2 regions of the Falsarthrobacter nasiphocae genome follow, and region 2 is predicted to be linked to the other one. Evidence: riboswitches for the same ligand, from Rfam matches in the RefSeq annotation. Region 2 holds a riboswitch; the other holds the start of a gene.

Region 1 (3,387 bases), 950 kb from region 2:
CCTCCTCCGGCATGCCCGCGAGTCGGGGGCCGTGCTCGAGCTCGCCTGCAACCGTGGACGTGACGAACTGGTGCTCCGGGTTCTGGAAGACCGTGCCGATGCGCCGGATGAGGTCCGAGGCGCGCCAGTGGAACGGCTCGCTCCGCGCGGTGCTCCCGGGGGTCTGCCGGTGCCCGGGGTTCCCGGCGGTGCCCGGGCGGCCTGGGCCCATGCCCGCCTCGACCCGGCCCGCGAGGGGCTCGAGGAGGCCGGCGAGAGTCAGGGCCAGCGTGGACTTGCCCGCGCCGTTCTCCCCCATGATCGCGAGGGCCTCGCCCCGCCTCACCTCGAGGTTCAGGCCTGCCTGGATGGCGCGCCGCCCGGACTCGCCCCGGCGGATGCTCCACCGCCGCTTGGGGTCCCGCGTGACAGAGAGGTCCACGGTGCGCAGGACGACGTCGGCCCCCTGCACCGCTGCCCCCGACCGCGGGCGCACGTCCGGGGTCTCCCCCGGCAGCCAGACGCCCGCCTTGCGGAGCACGGGCCGCATGGGCGAGTCCTCGGCGAGCACCTCAGCCACGGGGCCGTCCGCGAGGATGCCCCCGCCGGGCGCGAGGACGACGGCCCGCTCGGTCATGCGGGCCCAGTCCTCGAGCCTGTGCTCCACGACGACGAGCGCCGAGCCCCGCTCACGGCAGACCGCGTCCACGGCCGCAACCACGTCCCGGGCGCCCTCAGGGTCCAGGTTGGCGGTGGGCTCGTCAAGGAGGAGCAGCTCGGGCTCCATGGCGAGCAGCCCCGCCAGGCCCACGCGCTGCTTCTGCCCGCCCGAGAGGCGCCCCGTGGAGCGGTCCGGGTCCATCCCCGCGAGGCCCACGGCCTCGAGGCTCGCCGGGATGCGCCGCCTGATCTCGGCCGGGTCCACCCCGAGGTTCTCGGGGCCGAAGGCCACGTCCCGCCCGACGGTGGCCATGACCACCTGGGACTCAGGGTCCTGGTGCATGAGGCCGGCGGTGCCCCTCGCCTCGGACGGGTGCGCCCCGCGGAGGCGGATGATCCCGGACTCCTGGACGCCGTCGTCCGCCGACTCAGAGGTGAGCACCCCCGCGAGGGCGGCCAGGAGCGTGGACTTGCCGGACCCGGACGGGCCGAGCAGGAGGACCCGCTCGCCCGGGGCGATACGGAGGGTGACGGGCCCGAGGGAGGGCGCGGGAGCCCCTTCATGGAGAACGGAATAGTTCTCGACGACGACGAGGTGGCCGCCCGACTCACCCGCCGCGCCCCCGGAGGAAGCAGGGGGCGGGGCGGGGGCGGTGTGGCGGCCAGAGGTCCCCGGCTCGCCGCGGTGAGAGTCCGTCACGCTAGAGCGCAGGCTCGCGGTGCGCGTTGCGCGAGGCGAGGCCCGAGAGCGCGCCCGTGGCGGCCACGCCGCGCGTCATGAGCCAGGAGACCAGGCCAGCGACGAGGGCACCCGAGATGATGCCGAAGACCATGTAGATGAGCTTCCAGGCGATGACCCACTCGGCGTAGTAGCCGCTGATGAACGCGTCGTTGAACGTGCCGAAGAGGCCCGCCCCCGCGCCCGCGAGCATGGCGACGGGCAGGGTGAAGCGGCGGTAGCGGAAGGCCGCGAAGGCGAGCTCCGCGCCCAGGCCCTGGACGATGCCGGAGAGGAGGACGGCCATGCCCCACTGCGAGCCGACGAGGGCCTCCCCGACCGCCGCCACGACCTCGCAGAAAATGGCCGCGCCCGGCTTGCGGACGATGAGCGCGCCCAGGACACCCGGGAGGAGCCACGCGCCGATCACGAGGCCGCCCATCGGGGGAAAGGCCGCGAATGCCCCGCTGATGACGCCGTAGAACGCGTTCCACGCCCAGAAGAAGACGCCGCCGAACACGGCGACAAGGGCGGCGATGACGATGTCGATGGTGGTCCAGCCGCGACGGGCCGACGCGGCCTGCGAGGTGGTTCCGCGTGTGGTGGTCATGAACTTGTCCTTCCAACAAATGTGCATGGAAGGGGTCCAGGCATGCCTGGCGAGATGACTCGACTCCCTGCCGCCGGTACTAACCGGATCAGGTTCGAGGGTCTGCATGAATGCACTCTCAGCGCCCTGTGTCTCTGGCCATGACGGCCGGCGCTCCCCTGTCGTGTGACGCGCGCGGAAAACCCCGCGCTCACGCCTCCACCATACCGCAGACGCCACCCAGCCTGGCGGACTATGCTGAGGTCAGACACTTGACGCGGCACTGCACTGTGCCGCGCATCCCCACCTCGCAAGGAGTCAACGTGCAGCCCATCATCAAGCTTCTCGGCACGGCCGCCAGCATCGGAGCAGGCTTCGTGAGCGCCAAGGTCGTCGACATCATCTGGGAGAAGACCACCGGACACAAGGCTCCCAAGAAGGGCGAGGACGTGGACCAGTCCTTCGTCCAGGCCATCGTGTTCGCGGTCGTCTCCGCCACGGTGTCCGCCGTCATCACCCAGGCCGTCAAGAAGGGCCAGAACAAGGTCCTCAAGGGCTTCAACCGCTCCCGGACCGAGGTCGCGTAAGCACCCCGCTCCCCCGCTTGACGGTGCGGCCGGCTCCCCTCGGGGGCCGGCCGCACGTGTGTCTGGGGCAGGGCGTCAGCGGCCCTCATCCAGCTCGGCGGCCAGGTCGTCGCGGACGAGATCCTGGTACGGGGTGCTCGCCGTCCGGTGGGCCGTGCGGGCCGTGATGTGCGCGGAGATGGGCACGGTCACGAGCTGCAGCACCCAGACGAGGGCCAAGAAGGGCACGAGGCGCCAGTCGCCGATCGTGAGCCCCACGGCCACGAGCATCATGAGCAGGCCGATGACCTGCGGCTTGGAAGCGGCGTGCAGCCGGGCCATGTCAGACGGGAAGCGGAGGATTCCGACGGCGGCGGCCAGCGCCCAGAAGGCACCGCCGACAAGCAAGACGCCCGCGACAATGTCGACAATCATGAGCGCTCGTTCTCCTTTCGGGACGCGAGGAAGATCGAGAAGGACAGCGTCGCCACCCAGGCCACGACCGAGAGGACGAGGAGGAGCGTCAGGTGATCGGCGACCTTGGACGTCGTCATGTAGACGCAGAGCGCCCCGACGAACACCGTCACGAGGACGTCCACGGCGATGACCCGGTCCAGGAGGCGGGGCCCGCGCTGGATGCGCACGAGCGAGGCCAGCGCAGCGACGCTCAACAGAGCCCCGGCGAGGACGGTGCAGTAGTGGAGAAAGCTCATCGGGTGCCTCCCTGGGCGGCGCTCGCTCCAGACGAGCTCACCGTGTCGTGAGTGCGGGCGCGCTGGCGCCCGTGGGGGCCCCGTGCGGAGAGGCGGCGAGCCGCGGCGCGCTCCCGCTCGTCCTGCCTGCCGAGGATGTCGAGGATCCGGTACTCCGTCTCG
Region 2 (3,387 bases):
AGATCCGCCTGGAGCCCAGCGCCGCCCGTGGGATCCGTTCCGGCAATGCTCAGGACGCGGGGCACCCGGTCAGTTGCGGCGGCCAGGGCCCGTGCCAGGTCCGTCTCGCGGGCGAGAGCCTGGGGCGTGTCCCCCGGGCGCGCGTCTGCGGAAGCTGGCGCGGCGGCCGGCGTGGTCTCGTTGGTCTGGCTCATGCCGTCACCTCCGTGATGCGGTTGTTCAGGTCCTCCGGGGTCACGCGGGCGAGCTCGTCGATGAACCGCATCGCGAACGAGCCCGGCCCCTCGCTCGCTGCCGCCGCCCGCTCCGACGCCACGGCATAGAGCGCCGAGGCAGCCGACGCCGCCTCGAGGGGGCCCGTGACCCCCGCGAACGCGGCCATGACGGCGCCGAGCGAGCAGCCTCCGCCTGTCATGCGCGTCAGCAGCTCGCTTCCGCCGGTCACCGTGATGAGGCGCGTCCCATCGGTGATGAAGTCAGTCTCCCCAGAGACGGCGACGACGAGGCCGCGGCGCTTGGCCAGCGCCCTCGCGGCCTCCAGGGCGTCCGCCGACTCCGCCGTGGCGTCGACACCGCGCCCGCCCTCTCCCTCCCCCGCCATGACGAGGATCTCGGAAGCGTTGCCGCGGATGATGGCCGGGCAGGCCTCGAGCAGCTCGAAGGCGAGGGCCGTGCGGACTGGGAGCGCGCCGACCGCCACCGGGTCGAGCACCCAAGGCGTCTCCTGCTGGGCTGCTTCGAGGGCTGCCTCCCGCTGCTCGCGGGTCGGTGTGCCGAGGTTGACGAGGACGCCGTCAGCCATGGCCGCGAACCCGCCCGCCTCACCGGGGATGTCGCACATGGCTGGCGAGGCTCCGAGGGCGAGGAGGACGTTGGCCGTGTAGTTCGTGACCACGGCGTTCGTGATGCACTGCACGAGCGGGTGGCGCTGGCGCAGCGCGGTCAGGGCTCCAGCCGCGTCGATCGGGCCGGGCTGGGAGGGGTGGCCGGGCTGGGAGGCCGGACCGGGCTGGGAGGCCGGACCGGTCTGGGAGGCCGGACCGGTCTGGGCGGCCTCTGCGGGGTGGGCGGAGACAGCGCTCGCGCCGTTGGGAGGCTGTGGTGAAGCCATGGGACATCCCTTCGCTAGTTCTACCTAGATCAGGTTCGACGGGTCTGCTCTCAGCCAGCGGCGGATCGGCGCGCTGGCACCCCGTGTCACTTTTCTCAGGTTAGCACCGGGGCCGTGACCGCCGAGGCGCGCGATACCATTCAGATCAGAAGGCGCAGGCCCGGATGACCACCCCGCGGAGCGAACCCTGCACCGCCCCGTGATCGTTGCGTCCGCGCCTCCACCCCGGAGTCCGGTCGCAAGCGTGTCAAGGAATGGTCGATGGGCATCTTCTCCCCTCTGCACACCCACCTCACGAATCCGCACATTGTTGCCGTGATCAAACCCCACTACTGGCGGCTTGGCACCTATTCTCCGGAGGTGGAGCGTGCCCGGCCGGCCGTCGTCGCCGCGGGAACACAAGAGCTCTTCGACGAGCCCGTGATGCTCTTCTGCGGAAGCAGCAAGTCCGCTGCCTTTTTCCTCGCAGACCGCGTCATCCTTGTCCAGGCTGGCCTGGTGGGCTCGCGGACGCGCGAGCTCCGCTACGACCGCGTCCAGGTGGTGAGAACGAAGCAGGGAGCGCTCACCGGCGAGGTGGTGGCCGAGTACGCGGGCGGCGAGGTGAGAATCAGGATGCCGGCGAGCAAGGTCCAGGAGGCAGCGCGACTCTTGCGCTCGAAGGCCGGCTGAGGGACGCGGTGCGAGCCCGCATGCGGGAAGCCCCCGGAACCAAACCTGGTTCCGGGGGCTTCCCGTGTTTCTTAGTGGCGGGGGCAAGATTTGAACTTGCGACCTCCGGGTTATGAGCCCGGCGAGCTACCGAACTGCTCCACCCCGCGTCAACAAACTCAACGTTACGCGAGTGCGACATCTTTGGCAAATCGAAGGGGGCCTCTGAGGTCGACGTCACACGCGGGGTGGGTCAGGCTACTTGGTGTTTGCCGCCTTCTCCTCGGCGGCGATGGCTGCGGCCAGGGCCTTCTTGAGGTCCTCCTGGGCCGTCCCGTAGGCCGCGAAGTCGCCCTTGGCGAGCGCGTCCTGGCCGCGCTTCATCGCCTCGCTCGCGCTGGAGAGCGCCTGGCGCAGCTCGTCTGAGGCGGGCTTGGAGGCGTTCGGCTTCGTCGTGTCCTTGTCAGCAGGCGTGCTGGTGGACCCCGTTCCGCTCTTCGCCGCGTATCCCTTGAAGATCTGGTCGAGCGCCTCGTCAAGCGTGGGTGCGAACCCGACCTCTTCTCCGAAGTTCACGAGGACTCGGCGCAGGGTCGGCATCTTGATGCCCTCCTTCGCCTGGACGTAGACGGGCTGCACGTAGAGAATGCCGTCGCCAGCGGGCAGGGACAGCAGGTTGCCGTTGATGACCTGGGAGGCGCCCGAGCTGAGCAGGTTGAGCTCCTTGCTCACGGTCGGGTTCGACGTGAAGCGCGTCTGCGCCTGACCCGGCCCTGGCACAACCGTGTCCCGCGGGAGCTCGAGCAGCGTCAGCCGCCCGTACCCCTCGGCCACCTTGCCCTGGGTCGAGCCGGCCTCACCGTTCGCGGAGAGGAAGCCGTACATGACGTCGCGCTGCTGCCCGCTTCGCAGGTTGCTCGAGATGAACGGGGTCGTCAGGGCGAAGGACGCCGCCGACTCGCCCGGCATCTTCAAGCTCATGTAGTAAGGCGGCTGGAGGGCCTTCGCCGACGAGGTCGGGTCGTTCGGCACAACCCAGGCGTCGTCGTTGTTGAAGAGACGATTGGCGTCCGTGACGTGATAGCGGCCGAGCATTTCACGCTGGACCTTGAACTGGTCCTGCGGATAGCGGACGTGAGACAGGAGGCCGCCGCTCATCTCGGAGCGGTCCCGGATCACGCCCGGGTAGATCCTCTTCCAGGCGCGCAGGATCGGGTCCTCGTCCCAGGAGTACAGGCGCACCGTGCCGTCGTAGGCGTCGACCGTCGCCTTGACGGAGTTGCGCATGTAGTTGGCCTTCTTGGCGGGCAGGGCCTCGCGGCGCCCGGCGCTCGTGTTCGTGTCGGTCGTCGCGGAGCTGAGCTCCGTCGGCGTGGAGTACGGGTACTTGTCAGAGACCGTGTAAGCGTCGACGATCCACTGGACGCGCCCGTCGACGACGGCCGGATAGGCGTTGTCGTCCACCGTGAGGAACGGTGCGGCCGCGGCGACGCGCTCGCGCGGGTCCCGCTTGTAGAGGATCTGGGACTCCTTGTGGACCCCGTTGGAGAGCAGAATGTTCGTGGACCCGAACTTCAGCGCGTACGCGAGCCGGTTGACGGGGTTGTCCAGGCGGGGGCCGCCGT

What was found. Region 2 has a riboswitch for thiamine pyrophosphate ahead of thiM (hydroxyethylthiazole kinase). Riboswitches for the same ligand answer to the same signal wherever they lie in the genome.
Region 1: linked by a shared signal. The riboswitch ahead of J2S35_RS06260 (ECF transporter S component) and the one ahead of thiM (hydroxyethylthiazole kinase) in region 2 are both predicted to bind thiamine pyrophosphate.

What each region holds. Positions count from the first base shown of each region.
Region 1 is NZ_JAVDUI010000001.1:1,385,528-1,388,914, reverse strand. Features, by position in the region: gene J2S35_RS06265 (ABC transporter ATP-binding protein) at 1-1,339, opposite strand, end outside; gene J2S35_RS06260 (ECF transporter S component) at 1,341-1,967, opposite strand; TPP riboswitch at 2,015-2,137, opposite strand; gene J2S35_RS06255 (DUF4235 domain-containing protein) at 2,270-2,533, shown strand; gene mnhG (monovalent cation/H(+) antiporter subunit G) at 2,609-2,947, opposite strand; gene J2S35_RS06245 (monovalent cation/H+ antiporter complex subunit F) at 2,944-3,225, opposite strand; gene J2S35_RS06240 (Na+/H+ antiporter subunit E) at 3,222-3,387, opposite strand, start outside.
Region 2 is NZ_JAVDUI010000001.1:434,424-437,810, forward strand. Features, by position in the region: gene thiD (bifunctional hydroxymethylpyrimidine kinase/phosphomethylpyrimidine kinase) at 1-194, opposite strand, end outside; gene thiM (hydroxyethylthiazole kinase) at 191-1,111, opposite strand; TPP riboswitch at 1,101-1,205, opposite strand; gene J2S35_RS01940 (PH domain-containing protein) at 1,373-1,783, shown strand; tRNA gene J2S35_RS01945 (tRNA-Met) at 1,859-1,932, opposite strand; gene J2S35_RS01950 (UPF0182 family membrane protein) at 2,021-3,387, opposite strand, start outside.